Rhizobium rhizoryzae: one gene and its partner. The protein of the gene in region 1 interacts with the protein of each later gene in a pairwise test. Links are inferred from orthologs where the notes say so. Each region holds a gene or a part of one and is shown on either strand. Other genes may lie near its edges.

The links.
Region 2: the proteins of G6N80_RS18490 (region 1) and G6N80_RS12770 interact in binary tests that used the Escherichia coli proteins (3 or more experiments, as listed by UniProt). The link is inferred for Rhizobium rhizoryzae from one-to-one orthologs.

Annotation. Positions count from the first base shown.
Region 1 is NZ_CP049250.1:2,625,293-2,633,081, reverse strand. What follows is about bases 4,862-7,680. They hold G6N80_RS18490 (ABC transporter permease), read right to left. Parts: upstream 6,945-7,680; coding sequence 5,778-6,944; downstream 4,862-5,777. Other genes in these bases: osmF (glycine betaine ABC transporter substrate-binding protein OsmF), read right to left, coding at 7,019-7,680; G6N80_RS18495 (ABC transporter ATP-binding protein), read right to left, coding at 4,862-5,781. Also shown: G6N80_RS18525 (D-alanyl-D-alanine carboxypeptidase family protein), read right to left, coding at 1-283; G6N80_RS18520 (septal ring lytic transglycosylase RlpA family protein), read right to left, coding at 349-1,494; G6N80_RS18510 (LysR family transcriptional regulator), read right to left, coding at 2,065-2,997; G6N80_RS18505 (VOC family protein), read left to right, coding at 3,196-4,206; G6N80_RS18500 (ABC transporter permease), read right to left, coding at 4,097-4,846; more of G6N80_RS18495, read right to left, coding at 4,846-4,861; more of osmF, read right to left, coding at 7,681-7,789.
Region 2 is NZ_CP049250.1:1,393,936-1,399,139, forward strand. Bases 1-2,720 are described here. They hold G6N80_RS12770 (BolA family protein), read right to left. Parts: upstream 1,642-2,720; coding sequence 1,360-1,641; downstream 1-1,359. Other genes in these bases: aroB (3-dehydroquinate synthase), read left to right, coding at 1-41; G6N80_RS12765 (HlyC/CorC family transporter), read left to right, coding at 41-1,345; G6N80_RS12775 (J domain-containing protein), read left to right, coding at 1,749-2,372; cobS (cobaltochelatase subunit CobS), read left to right, coding at 2,445-2,720. In the rest of the region: more of cobS, read left to right, coding at 2,721-3,437; cobaltochelatase subunit CobT, read left to right, coding at 3,479-5,204. UniProt on the Escherichia coli protein: Transcriptional regulator that plays an important role in general stress response. Has many effects on cell morphology, cell growth and cell division. Acts by regulating the transcription of many genes, including dacA (PBP-5), dacC (PBP-6), ampC and mreB.

The sequences.
Region 1 (7,789 bases):
ACGCGTTTTCCGAAACGGGTAAGGTCTTGTCCGGCTGTAGCTCACCCTGCTTGAGTGCTTGGAACACCAGATCCATGGTCATGAGCTTGGCAAGCGAGGCGGGCGGGAACGCCTGGTTCTCGTTCTGGGCAAGGAGCACCGTCCCGCTTTTAGATTCAACCAGATAAACCTGCTTCGCCTTCAGGTCGGTCAGGCCCTGCGCAACCGAAGGACTGGCAGTCAACAGGCCGCCAGCCATGGCGGCGACCATCAGAAGCGTCGAACGGGTATAGCCGCAAATCATGGTAAAACTCGTCAAGCGCATGCTTGCATAGCTAGCAGTGCAGTAGCGCCTGCGCAACCAAAGGATCAGCGCTTGGCAGGCTTTTGCCCTGCGGAATCGTTGACCTGTTGCATCATTCCGTCATCGCGCAGAATGACGTTTCCAAAAACCACCTGCGGCCCGCTTGGTGCGCGCTTTGCCGGTGCCGCATAGGCAGTTTCAGACGTGTAGGCCGGCGCAGCACTGCGCTTGACGGGCTGCACTGCGTTCTTGGGCTGAGTTGCGGCAACCGCCACTTGGGCCGGCTGAGGAGCATGAACTGGTGCCGCCACCGGCCTGGACGTTACTGGCGCAGCAACGGGAGCGGCAGCCGCGATTTGCGGACGTGCATTGGGAAGATTGGCCGGTCTGTCACTCGGCTTCGGTGCGGAAAGTGCCGCAGTCTGAACCGGCTTCGGAGCAGAAACAGCGGCGGTCTGCGCCATCACAGGCGCGGCGGGCATGCGCATTTCCGGCTTTGCTGCTTTGGGCGTATTGGGGCGCGCCGCTGGGGTGGTCGTACCGCCATTGCGGGCAAAGCTCTGCAACTGGTCGCCCAGCGGCTGGTTGGAAGCCACCATCACGCCTGTTGCAATCTGCGGATCAGGATAGATACCCGGCAGGCGATTTCCCTTACGCACATAGGATGCCATCAAGTACGGCATGTCATGGCCGCTGAGATCCGCCTTGCCGACGTACTGAACATTGACGCGTGCCGTACCGATCCGCTTGAAGTCCAGCAGTTCAGCCGTCTTGTCGGAGACATCGATGATACGACCCGGATGGAATGGACCGCGGTCGTTCACACGAACAACAACGGAGGAGCCGGTGTCCATATTGGTCACGCGGGCATAGCTCGGCAGCGGAAACGTCGGGTGCGCCGCAGACAGGTGTTCGCTGTCATACACCTCGCCGTTAGCCGTGTACCGCCCGTGGAATGCGGAGCCATACCAGGAAGCCAACCCGGTCTTGTTGTAGTTGGGATCTTCCTTGGGAACGTAGACCTTGCCTTTGACCTCGTAAGGATTGCCCACCATGTAGCGGCCGCCACCCTTCGGTACGGGTTGGCCATCTGCTACCACGCGCGGACTGGCCTTCACGCCATATTCGCTCTCCGCAAAGTATTCCTTGCTTTTGGGCTTGTTCTTTTTCGCCGCCGTCGGCGTGTTGGATGTCGAAGCGCAGGATGCCATGCTTGCACAAACAAAGGCGACGCCAAGCCACTTTGCACCCAAAACGAGCTTATTCTTTCGCGAACTCAAACTCTTGCCCCACGCATAACACACTACAGGCGCCGTCCCAAAACGGCGAGCAAGCAAGGGCCGAGACCCTGTCGCTCTCATGTGCCCGAAGTTTTGCCCTCAACGTGGCCAAATTGCGATCCAAAAGAGTGGATAATTAAAATTACTCGCAAATATGGTTAACATTTGACTAAAATCCCAAGGGCGCGTCGCGACTGTTTGAGCCACTGTTCCGCTCGGCTGCGCGCCAATGTCTGACGATCACGTAAAATCCGTTGCGTGCTGTACGAGTGCAGTTGACGCAACCCATCACATCACTATAAACCGCTCCAAACCGGGCCGTCGCGCTTTGCGTCGGCAGACATGGAAGAGTGTCCGAGTGGTTTAAGGAACCGGTCTTGAAAACCGGCGTGCGTGAAAGCGTACCGTGGGTTCGAATCCCACCTCTTCCGCCATATTCGCCTCCTGTCTGGGAGTGCACGGAATGGTGTTCAAAGCGTCACGTAATCCCTGGTTATCTTGCTACAATGAGCCCGATTCCGAAGTTGTTTCATCACCGTTGATCAACCAGCCGAGATTGCTGCGATGGCGGATGAAATCCAGGAATGTTCTGATCTTCGCCGGAAGATAGGCGCTGGAAGAGTAAACCGCATAAAGGGGTGGAGCAATGTTGAGGACGCTCGGCAAAACACGCTCCAGCCTGCCGTGAGAGAATTCCTCTTCTGCCAATATGGCGGGCAGGAACATGAACCCCATTGCTTTCCTGGCGCATTGAAGAAGTAGCTGCTCGTGGTCGCTGCAAAACACCGGTTTGAACTGGAGATCCACAATCCTATTGCCGTCCTCATAACGGATACGACCATCTGTCCCGTACGGAGAATAACAGAGAAACGGTTTGTCGTTCAGATCGGAAATCTGTGCTGGCCGACCCAATTTTTCGAGCAGGCACGGTGCAGCGGCGAGATGAAACGGCACATGTCCCAGCTTGCGCGCGATCAATCCCTCGTCAAGCGAGTAGCTTGTCCGCAATGCGATGTCGAAACCTTCCGCCGCAAGGTTAACCACCCTGCCCTCCAGATCGATATCCATTTTCACGTTTGGATAACGCTGTGCATACTCGACAAGGCATTGCGAAAAGCCAGGATTTGCAAGGTATTGCGGCGCGCTGATCCGCAATGTACCTCGGGGTACCTGTCGGCTCTCGCCAATCTGGGCCTCCACGTCGTCAAGGCCCTCGATAAGCCGTCGAACCCGCTCAAGATAGATGACGCCGTCTTCCGTCAGGCTCACGCTCCGGCTGGTTCGATGCAGCAGTCGCGTCGCGAGCCGTTGTTCAAGCTTCTGAACATGCTTGCTGGCCATGGCTGCAGAAAGTTCAAGGCGCTCTGCGGCGGCGGCGAAGCTCCGCAATTCGGCAACGGCTGCGAAAACCCGCAAGCTGAGCAGACTGTCCATCATCAACACCTGAGAAATCGAGCATTCACAATCTAGATCATGATCACATGAGAATAAAGAGATATTTTCGATCAACACGAAGCAAATCTCTGAACTAACCTCTGTTATCTATTCGGATGCCAATAATGAAAATTGCGAATATTTAGAAGTGACGAATTAAATCGTATTTATTTATTCTATGTTCCTGGGAGGGTGACATTGGAAATTTTGGCAAACCACAATGCAACCGTGTCTCCTCTTTCGTTGACCGAGGAGACGACATTCTATGGATGCGTTCATCTGGAGGTGACGGATTTTGAGCGTGCAATTGCATTCTGGCAGGGTGTCGTCGGTCTGAAACCTCGGAGACTCGGCGCGGTCGCAGAGCTCGGTACAGCGTGGCGCACGTTGATCGTGCTCCACCCGTGCGCAAAGGTTGCCGCGCAAGAAGGTTTTGACGGACTTCATCATCTTGCGATCCATGTTCCGTGCCAGGCAGAGTTTTCCCGTATCTTCAGGCGTCTCCTCGGCAAGAATGTAGAGGTGGAAGCAACCGACCGGGTCATCGCTAAATCATTGTATTTCACGGATCCTGACGGATTAGGTGTGGAGGTCACTCTGGAAACTCCGGAGCGGCGGCGCACGGAGCTCGACGCAGGGTCCCGCTTCGCAGCGACTGGTGTTTCGGATCGCCCTCTCGGTCCTCCTCTTCCACTCGATGTTGAATGGGAACTGGCGCAGGTCTGCGATCTGGCCGCGGTCGCTCCTGTTTCCGATCTCGCCTATATCGGCCATCTTCATCTCGATGTTTCCGGTTTGGAAACAGACTATGCCTTCTTCAAGTCGCTTGGCTTTCGAGAAAACCGTTTCCTGCCGGATAACGGCTTTGGCGATCTGAGTGCAGGCGGCGAATTTACCCATCGTCTGGCCTTGCAGGTTCGCCGCGATGGTGTCCGGCGCCCGGCTCCGAACGGAATGGCGCGCATGCGCGAGTTTACGCTTTATGTGCGGGACGACTGTCGTTTGCCCGTCTACCAGGATGGCAGCGCCGACGGCGAGTCGGTTGACCTGCGCGACGGGATCTGTTTGCAGGCGCCCGGAAACGCACTGGTTCGTATCTTCATTCACTCAAGGGGCGTCGAAGCCGCTGCACCCGGTATTCCACGATCATCAGGGTATCATGGATCAGCAAAGCCAGTGCCGCCACAAGCACTCCTCCCTGGAGAATGAAGGCGTAATTGTAGCTCTGCAGGCCTGCAAAGATGACTTCGCCCAACGTCTTTGCCGCCACCGTGGAGCCGATCGTGGCCGTCGCAACGCTGATGACTGCGGATAGTCGGATGCCGGATATGATTAAGGGCATGGCGAGCGGCAGTTCAACTCGTATCAGCTTCTGCGGCTCGCTCATCCCGCTGCCTCGTGCCGCCTCCAGAACCGCCGGATCTATCGTGCGCAGCGCTGTCAGCGCATTCTCGAAGATTGGAAGAAGGCCGTAAAGGATGAGTGCTACGAGGGTGGGTCCGTTGCCGAACCCCAGAACGGGCACGCAAAGGGCCAGAACTGCAACGGGCGGAAAGGTCTGGCCGATTGAAACGATGCTGCGGGAAATCGGCAGAAAATCACTACCGACCGGCCGCGTGACGAAAATGGCGGCGCTGACAGCCAGGATGGCAGCTACCATTGTTGCGGCAAGAACCAGGGCCAGATGTTGAAGCAGAAGAGACAGCAGATTGCCCTGAAGGTAGATGACCGGCATGTTCTGATCGACAAGCAGCCGAAGAGCCGGTTCAAACCATTCCGGCCTCACAAGAAAGGCCAGAATGCCGAGGCCGAATAGCGCTCTTGTCAACGAACCCGCCGTGATCTGCATCATCGCTCCGCCGCCGCCGCAAGCAGACGCGACAGTGTTACCCGCCTTGGGGCCCGCCCGTCCGGCTGGGCAATAGGCGCCGCATCACGTCCGCTCCAGAGAAGGTCTGACAAGGCTTCGCGCTGGGTCAGATCCGCGGGCAAAGCTGCGCCAGCGGCCTGCCCATCTTCGGCAATCGCATCCACGCCATTCAGGGACAATAGGCGGAAAGCGCGCTCTGCCTGCCCCACCATTTCCGCCACGAAGGAATCCGCTGGATGCGTCAAAAGCGTTCGCGGTTCTGCATACTGCAGCAGCTTGCCCGCATTCATCACGGCAATCCGATCGGAAAGACGAAATGCTTCGTCCATATCGTGGGTCACAAGCAGAATCGTCGTGCCGAGTTTGCGCTGAATATCCCGCAAATCGCTTTGTGCCTTGGCCCGGATGATCGGATCGAGCGCGCCGAAAGGTTCGTCCATCAGCAGCAGGTCGGGCTCTGCCGCAAGGGCGCGTGCTACACCGACGCGTTGCTGCTGACCGCCGGACAATTCATGCGGATATCGCCGTGCGAAGCTGTCAAACTCCAGCTGAAAAAGGGCAAGCAGTTCGCGCACCTTTTGCTCGATCTTTGCTCTGTCCCATTTCAGGAGACGCGGTACCGTCGCGATATTGTCGTAGACCGTTTGGTGCGGGAAGAGGCCGTGTCCCTGGATGGCGTAGCCGATTCGCCTCCGCAATTCGTGGGGCTGTGTGCATGTTATATCCTGCCCGTTGATTTTGATCTTCCCGGAGGTGGGGTCGATCAGGCGATTGACCATGCGCATGAGCGTGGTCTTGCCGGAGCCGGATGTGCCCACGATCGCGGTGATCGTCGACGCTGGAATCTGCATCGAAACCCGGTCCACGACAGCGCGCCCATCGTAAAGTTTGGAGATCTCGTCTATCTCGATCATGCGGTAGCAATCTCCTTGCGAGCGCGGGTGGCAAGTTCGGTCAACGCGTCCATGATCACGGCGGCACTAAGCGCAAGCGCGACAGTTGGCAGCGCCCCAAGCAGCACAAGATCCGTCGCAGTCTGCCCTATTCCGTGGAAAACGAAGACGCCGAAGCCGCCACCGCCAATCAGCGCCGCGATCGTCGCCATGCCGATGTTTTGCACCAAGACAATGCGAATGGCCGTGAGGATGGCGGGCATGGCAAGCGGCAACTCTATCCGTCGCAGGATCTGTCCATCGGTCATGCCAAGGCCTTTGGCAGCATTGCTGACGGCAGTATCCACGCCGACCAGGCCGCTCACCGTATTGGCCACGATGGGAAGCAGCGCATAGAGAACGAGCGCGATGAAGGCGGGTGCGGCTCCTATACCCCGGATGCCGAGTTCCGATGCGCCAGGCAGATTTGCCGCTATCCAACCGAGCGGCGCGATCAGCAGTCCGAAGAGCGCGATCGATGGGATGGTTTGGATGACATTGAGAACGTTCAGTATCGCGGCTCTCAAACGCTCGACCCGATAGCACAGAATGCCAAGCGGCAATCCCATGGCAAAGGCAGTCACGAGCGATCCGACCGCAAGCGCCAGATGTCGCCACGCTTCGCGCCAAAAGCTGTCAGCTCGGCTTGAAAACTCCTTCAAGAGAGAAAGCTCGTTCCAGACGCCGCTCCGCGCAAGCAGTCCCAACAGCACGAGGCCGGCCAGGAGAAGGAAAATTCGGACCAGTGGTCTTGGACGCAATCGGGCCAGTGCATCAATCAGCAGCATCGAAAACGCAAACAGCAGCATCCAGAAACCGCTCGCCGTCGAGACGCGCGCAAAACTGTTGCCTTCCGGCGTGAGAAAGCTGGCTGCGAGGCCGATCGCGACGAGTACCGTGACAAGACCAAGGCATGCCGCGATCATTCTGACCAGCACGCCCGCTTTCAAGATCGCGCTTACGAGCACCGCAACGACCACCAGCGTCAAACAGGCGGCGGCCCATGCAGGCAAGGCCGAGAAAACCCAAACCGGCTGTCCCTGTACAATCCGGTTGGCCTTGAACGTGACGAACGGGACAAAGAGGAGCGCTGGCATGGCGATGAGCGCGATGACAACCCCCAGTTTGTCGATCTTTTGTTTGATCAAATCCGCCCTGCCCGTTTCACGCTTCCCGACCGGAGCCGGAAGACGATCCGGCTCCCCGATCAATCATAGGATTACTTCAGAAAGCCGTTCTTCTTCAGAAAATCATCGGCCACTGCCTTGGCAGGTTCGCCACCCAATTGAACGCGTCCATTCAGTTCCTGCAAAGTCACGAGATCTAGCTTTGCGAAAACCGGCTTGAGGATGTCCTCGATTTTAGGGTTCTTCTTGAGAACGTCTTCGCGAATGACCGGCGCCGGCTGGTAGACCGGCTGCACGCCCTTGTCGTCTTCCAGAACCACAAGCCCGGATGGCGCAATGCCACCGTCGGTCCCGTAGACCATGGCAGCATTTGCGCCATTGGTCTGATTGGCCGCCGCCGCGATTGTCGCGGCCGTATCGCCACCGGAAAGCGTGATCAACTGGTTGGGCTGGAGCTTGAAGCTGTAGGTCGTCTGGAAGGCTGGCAAAGCTGCAGCGGAATTGACGAATTCCGCAGACGCTGCGAGAACGACCTGCCCGCCACCGGTCACATATTTCCCGAAATCCGAAAGCGATTTCAGTTTGTTCTTGTCGGCCACATCCTTGCGAAGGGCAATTGCCCAGGTGTTGTTGGCCGGTGAAGCTGAAAGCCAGACCACCTTGTTCGCGTCGTAATCCAGCTTCTTTACGGTCTCGAACGCCTTTGCCGCATCCTTCCAGGCAGGATCGTCCGCCTTGTTGAAGAAGAAGGCGCCATTTCCCGTATACTCCGGGTAGATGTCGATTTCGCCTGCCAGAAGCGCCTTGCGTACGATCGGCGTTGCACCCAGTTGCAGACGATCGGTTGCTTCGATGTTGTTTGC
Region 2 (5,204 bases), 1.2 Mb from region 1 along the record:
CGGAGGTCGAGCTCTTCCTGAAGGAGACCTTGGCGCGGTAATGTTTGACCAGCTGTATGGCTTCCTCGCGGAATACTGGTTGACGCTGATCTCGATCCTGTTGCTGATCGGGTTCTCGGCGTTTTTTTCCGGCTCCGAAACGGCACTGACGGCGGCGTCCCGTTCCCGCATGCATACGCTGGAAGCCAATGGCGACGAACGCGCAGGGCTGGTGAGCCGGTTGATCGAGCGACGCGACCGGTTGATCGGTGCGCTTCTGATCGGCAACAATCTTGTCAATATCCTGGCCTCGTCGCTGACGACCAGCCTGTTCCTAGGTATTTTGGGTCAGTCAGGCGTGGCGATTGCCACTATCGTGATGACCGTGCTGCTGGTGATCTTCTCGGAAGTGCTGCCGAAGAGCTGGGCGATTTCGGCGCCAGACCGGTTTGCCATCACCGTTGCGCCTGTCGTGCGTCTTTTCGTTGCAGTCGCGGGACCGCTTTCCAGCGCCGTCAATGCCATCGTCCGTTTCATTCTATCTCTGTTCGGTGTCAATCTCTCTCGCGAGGAGTCGATGCTGACGGCGCATGAGGAACTGCGCGGCGCTCTCGACCTCCTGCATCGCGAGGGCTCGGTCATCAAGGCTGATCGTGACCGGCTGGGTGGATTGCTCGATCTTGAGGAACTGGAAGTTTCTGACGTCATGAAGCACCGCACGGTGATGCGGGCGATCAACGCGGATGATCCACCGGAAGTCATTGTGCGCACGGTGCTGGAAAGTCCGTTCACGCGCATGCCGCTCTGGCGCGGCTCCACGGAAAACATCATCGGCATTGTTCATGCCAAGGATCTGCTGCGCGCGCTCGCCGAACCGAACATGGAGCCGCGTGACCTCGACGTAGGCAAGATCGCTCAGAAGCCGTGGTTCGTGCCCGATACGACCAGCCTCAAGGACCAGCTGAACGCCTTCCTGCGCCGCAAGATGCATTTTGCTGTCGTGGTGGATGAATACGGCGAGGTTCAGGGCATCGTGACGCTGGAGGATATTCTGGAGGAAATCGTCGGCGACATTGCCGATGAGCACGATCTGGAAATCCAGGGCGTTCGTCAGGAAGCAGACGGATCGATTGTCGTCGATGGTTCGGTGCCGATTCGCGACCTCAACCGGGCGCTCGACTGGCGTCTGCCGGATGAGGAGGCGACGACAATCGCCGGTCTCGTCATCCACGAATCAAAGCTGATCCCGCAGGAGCGGCAGACCTTCACCTTCCACGGCAAGCGCTTCATCATCATGAAGCGCGAGAAGAACCGCATTACCAAGCTGCGCATCCGGCCGGCGGAAGATCTGCCCCCCGGCCAGTAATCACCGTCGCATTGCTACCAGCGGGTCGCTTCACCCGGTGCGGCAGGCTCAACCGCCAGCGCATGCAGGCCCGCATCCAGCTCCGGCTTCAGAAGCTCGTTCACCAATCGGTGCCTTGCAAGGCGGGTCATGCCCGTGAAACGATCCGAGATCACCCGCACCCGCATATGCGTTTCTCCAGTACCGGTGATGTCCGGCTGGTGACCTGCGTGATGATGGCTTTCGTCGATCACTTCCAGCCGCTGGGGAGCGAGGTTTTGCGTGAGAACGGCTTCAATTCGGGCGCGAACGGACATGATCCAAAACCTCGTGTGAACGTACAAAAAGGGCGGTCCAAAAAGCAGCAACAAAGGGGTTTGTCAATTCTTGTTCTGACCCGTCCCGCACCCCATAATGTGGCCATATGAAACTCGATTCCAAATATTTCGACCGCATCCGGACGCGCCGGAAACGTGAGCAGGATGCGGCGCCGCAAACGCCGACCTGCCAGTGGGACGGGTGCGACAAGCCGGGGGCTCACCGTGCACCCGTGGGACGCAACGCCGAGAACCAGTTCTTTCTGTTCTGCTTCGAGCATGTAAAGGAATACAACAAGGGCTACAACTATTTCTCCGGCCTGTCGGACAGCGAGATTGCGCGCTACCAGAAGGAGGCGATCACCGGCCATCGCCCGACCTGGACCATCGGCGTCAACAAGGCGGCGAAGGATGCGCCACGCCATGCGTCCACGCGATCCGGGTCTGCGGCCAGCTTCAACCGGGTGAAGGATCCGTTTGGTTTCGTACGTGACGGCGGTGCGTCTGCGGGTGCGCAGACCGCGGTTCGCAAGGTAAAGACGCTGGAAGCGAAAGCTTTCGACACAATGGGCTTGACGGCAGCCGCAACAGCGGCAGAAATCAAGAGCCGCTACAAGGAACTGGTCAAGAAGCACCATCCGGACGCGAACGGCGGCGATCGCGGTTCGGAAGAACGATTTAGGGCTGTGATACAGGCCTACCAATTGTTAAAGCAGTCCGGTTTCTGCTAAGCCGTTCTGGTGCAAGGCAACATGACAGAGAGGATTGCGACCGGACCTTAGCCGGTTCGGCGTGGAGTGGTGATGAGCAAAATCGATCTTGATATAACCAATCTTCCGGATACCACCGTTTCTGTCCGGGATGTCTTCGGCATCGACACGGACCTTCAGGTTCCCGCCTATTCGAATGGCGACCCTTACGTGCCGGAACTCGATCCCGACTATCTCTTCGACCGGGACACGACTCTGGCAATTCTGGCCGGTTTTGCTCATAACCGACGCGTCATGGTGTCCGGCTATCACGGCACCGGCAAGTCCACCCATATCGAACAGGTCGCCGCGCGCCTCAACTGGCCGTGCGTGCGTATCAACCTCGATAGCCATGTCAGCCGTATCGATCTCGTCGGCAAGGACGCAATCGTTCTGAAGGATGGCAAGCAGGTTACCGAGTTCAAGGACGGCATCCTGCCCTGGGCCTATCAGCACAATGTGGCGCTGGTGTTCGATGAGTATGATGCGGGCCGTCCCGATGTCATGTTCGTCATCCAGCGCGTTCTGGAAAGCTCGGGCCGCCTGACGCTTCTCGATCAGAGCCGCGTCATCCGTCCTCACCCCGCCTTCCGCATTTTCGCAACCGCCAATACGGTCGGCCTCGGCGATACCACGGGCCTCTATCACGGCACGCAGCAGATCAACCAGGCGCAGATGGACCGCTGGTCGATCGTCACCACGCTGAACTATCTGCCGCACGACAAGGAAGTCGATATCGTCGCCGCCAAGGTCAAGGCGTTCGGTGGGTCGGCGCAGGGTCGCGAAACCGTATCCAAGATGGTGCGGGTGGCGGACATGACCCGTTCTGCCTTCATGAACGGCGATCTTTCCACGGTCATGAGCCCGCGTACGGTCATCACCTGGGCGGAAAATGCGGCGATCTTCGGCGACGTCGCTTTCGCGTTCCGCATCACCTTCCTCAACAAGTGTGATGAGCTGGAACGGACGCTGGTGGCAGAACAGTATCAGCGTGCCTTCGGTGTCGAACTGAAGGAAAGCGCCGCGAACATCGTTCTCGGGGCTTGAGTGCCGAGAGGCAGGTAGCGCAGGCAGCAAGGTAGATGAGCATGGCAGGCCGCGGCGACAACACCAAGGCGAAGACTGGCGGACCGGTGGATACCGAGCCGTTGCGTCGCGCGATCACCGGTTGCGTGCGCTCCATCGCAGGCAATGGCGAGGTGGAGGTTTCCTTCGCCAATGAACGTCCGGGCATGGCGGGAGATCGTATCCGCCTTCCCGAACTTTCGAAGCGGCCTACCGCGCATGAACTGGCCGTGACCCGTGGCCTGGGCGATTCCATGGCGCTCCGCCTTGCCTGCCATGATACGAGCGTGCATGCGGCCATGTCGCCGCAGGGCACGGATGCGCGCGCCGTGTTCGATGCCGTCGAGCAGGCTCGCGTTGAATCCATCGGCTCGCTGCGGATGGAAGGCGTTGCCAGCAACATCAACAGCATGAATGCCGAGAAATATTCGAAGGCGAATTTCTCCGGCGTGCAGCGGCAGGAAGATGCGCCGATCGGCGAAGCCATGGCCATGCTGGTGCGCGAAAAGCTGACGGGCACCGCTCCGCCCGCGTCCGCTGGCAAGGTGCTGGATCTCTGGCGTCCGTATTTTGAGCAGACGATTGCGGGCGATCTCGACAATCTCAAAACGGTCATCGACGACCAGCAGGCCTTCGGCAAGCTGGTGCGCCACATGTTGTCCTCCATGCAGATGGCGGAAGACTATGGCGACGAGGAAAACGATCCGGAACAGATGGAAAATCCGGATGATGAAGAGCAGCCGCGCAGCAACGAGACCGAGAACGAAGAGGTAGAGGAAGACGCTGGTTCCGATGCCGCCCCGGCCGAGGAAAGCCAGGCCGCGGAGGAGCAGCTCGACGAAGGCGAAATGGACGGCGCGGAAATCTCCGACGACGACATGACCGACGACGATGCGGACCAGTCGGAAACGCCCGGAGAAACCAAGCGCCCGAACCTGCCCTTCGACGATTTCAACGAGAAGGTGGATTACAACATCTTCACGCAGGAATTCGACGAGGAAATTACGGCGGAAGAACTGTGCGACGAGGCGGAACTCGACCGTCTGCGCGCTTTCCTCGACAAGCAGCTTGCCCATCTGCAGGGCGCTGTGGGGCGCCTGGCAAACCGGCTGCAGCGCCGCCTGATGGCACAGCAGAATCGCTCGTGGGAATTCGACCTGGAAGAGGGCTATCTCGATCCGGCGCGTCTTGTGCGTCTGGTGATCGATCCCATGCAACCGCTTTCCTTCAAGCGCGAGCGTGATACGAAATTCCGCGATACGGTCGTTTCGCTGGTCATCGATAATTCCGGCTCCATGCGTGGACGTCCCATTACCGTTGCCGCAACCTGCGCCGATATTCTGGCGCGCACGCTGGAGCGTTCGGGCGTCAAGGTGGAAATTCTCGGCTTTACGACGAAGGCGTGGAAGGGTGGCCAGAGCCGTGAGCAGTGGCTGGCCAGCGGCAAGCCGCCGACGCCTGGCCGTCTCAACGATCTGCGCCATATCGTCTACAAGTCGGCGGATGCGCCATGGCGTCGTTCGCGCCGCAATCTCGGCCTGATGATGCGCGAAGGTTTGCTGAAGGAAAACATCGATGGCGAAGCGCTGATGTGGGCGCATAATCGTCTGATCGGTCGTCCCGAGCAGCGCAAGATCATGATGATGATTTCGGACGGCGCCCCGGTGGATGATTCTACGCTGTCGGTCAATCCGGGCAATTATCTGGAGCGCCACCTGCGGGCCGTCATCGAGCAGATCGAGACGAAGT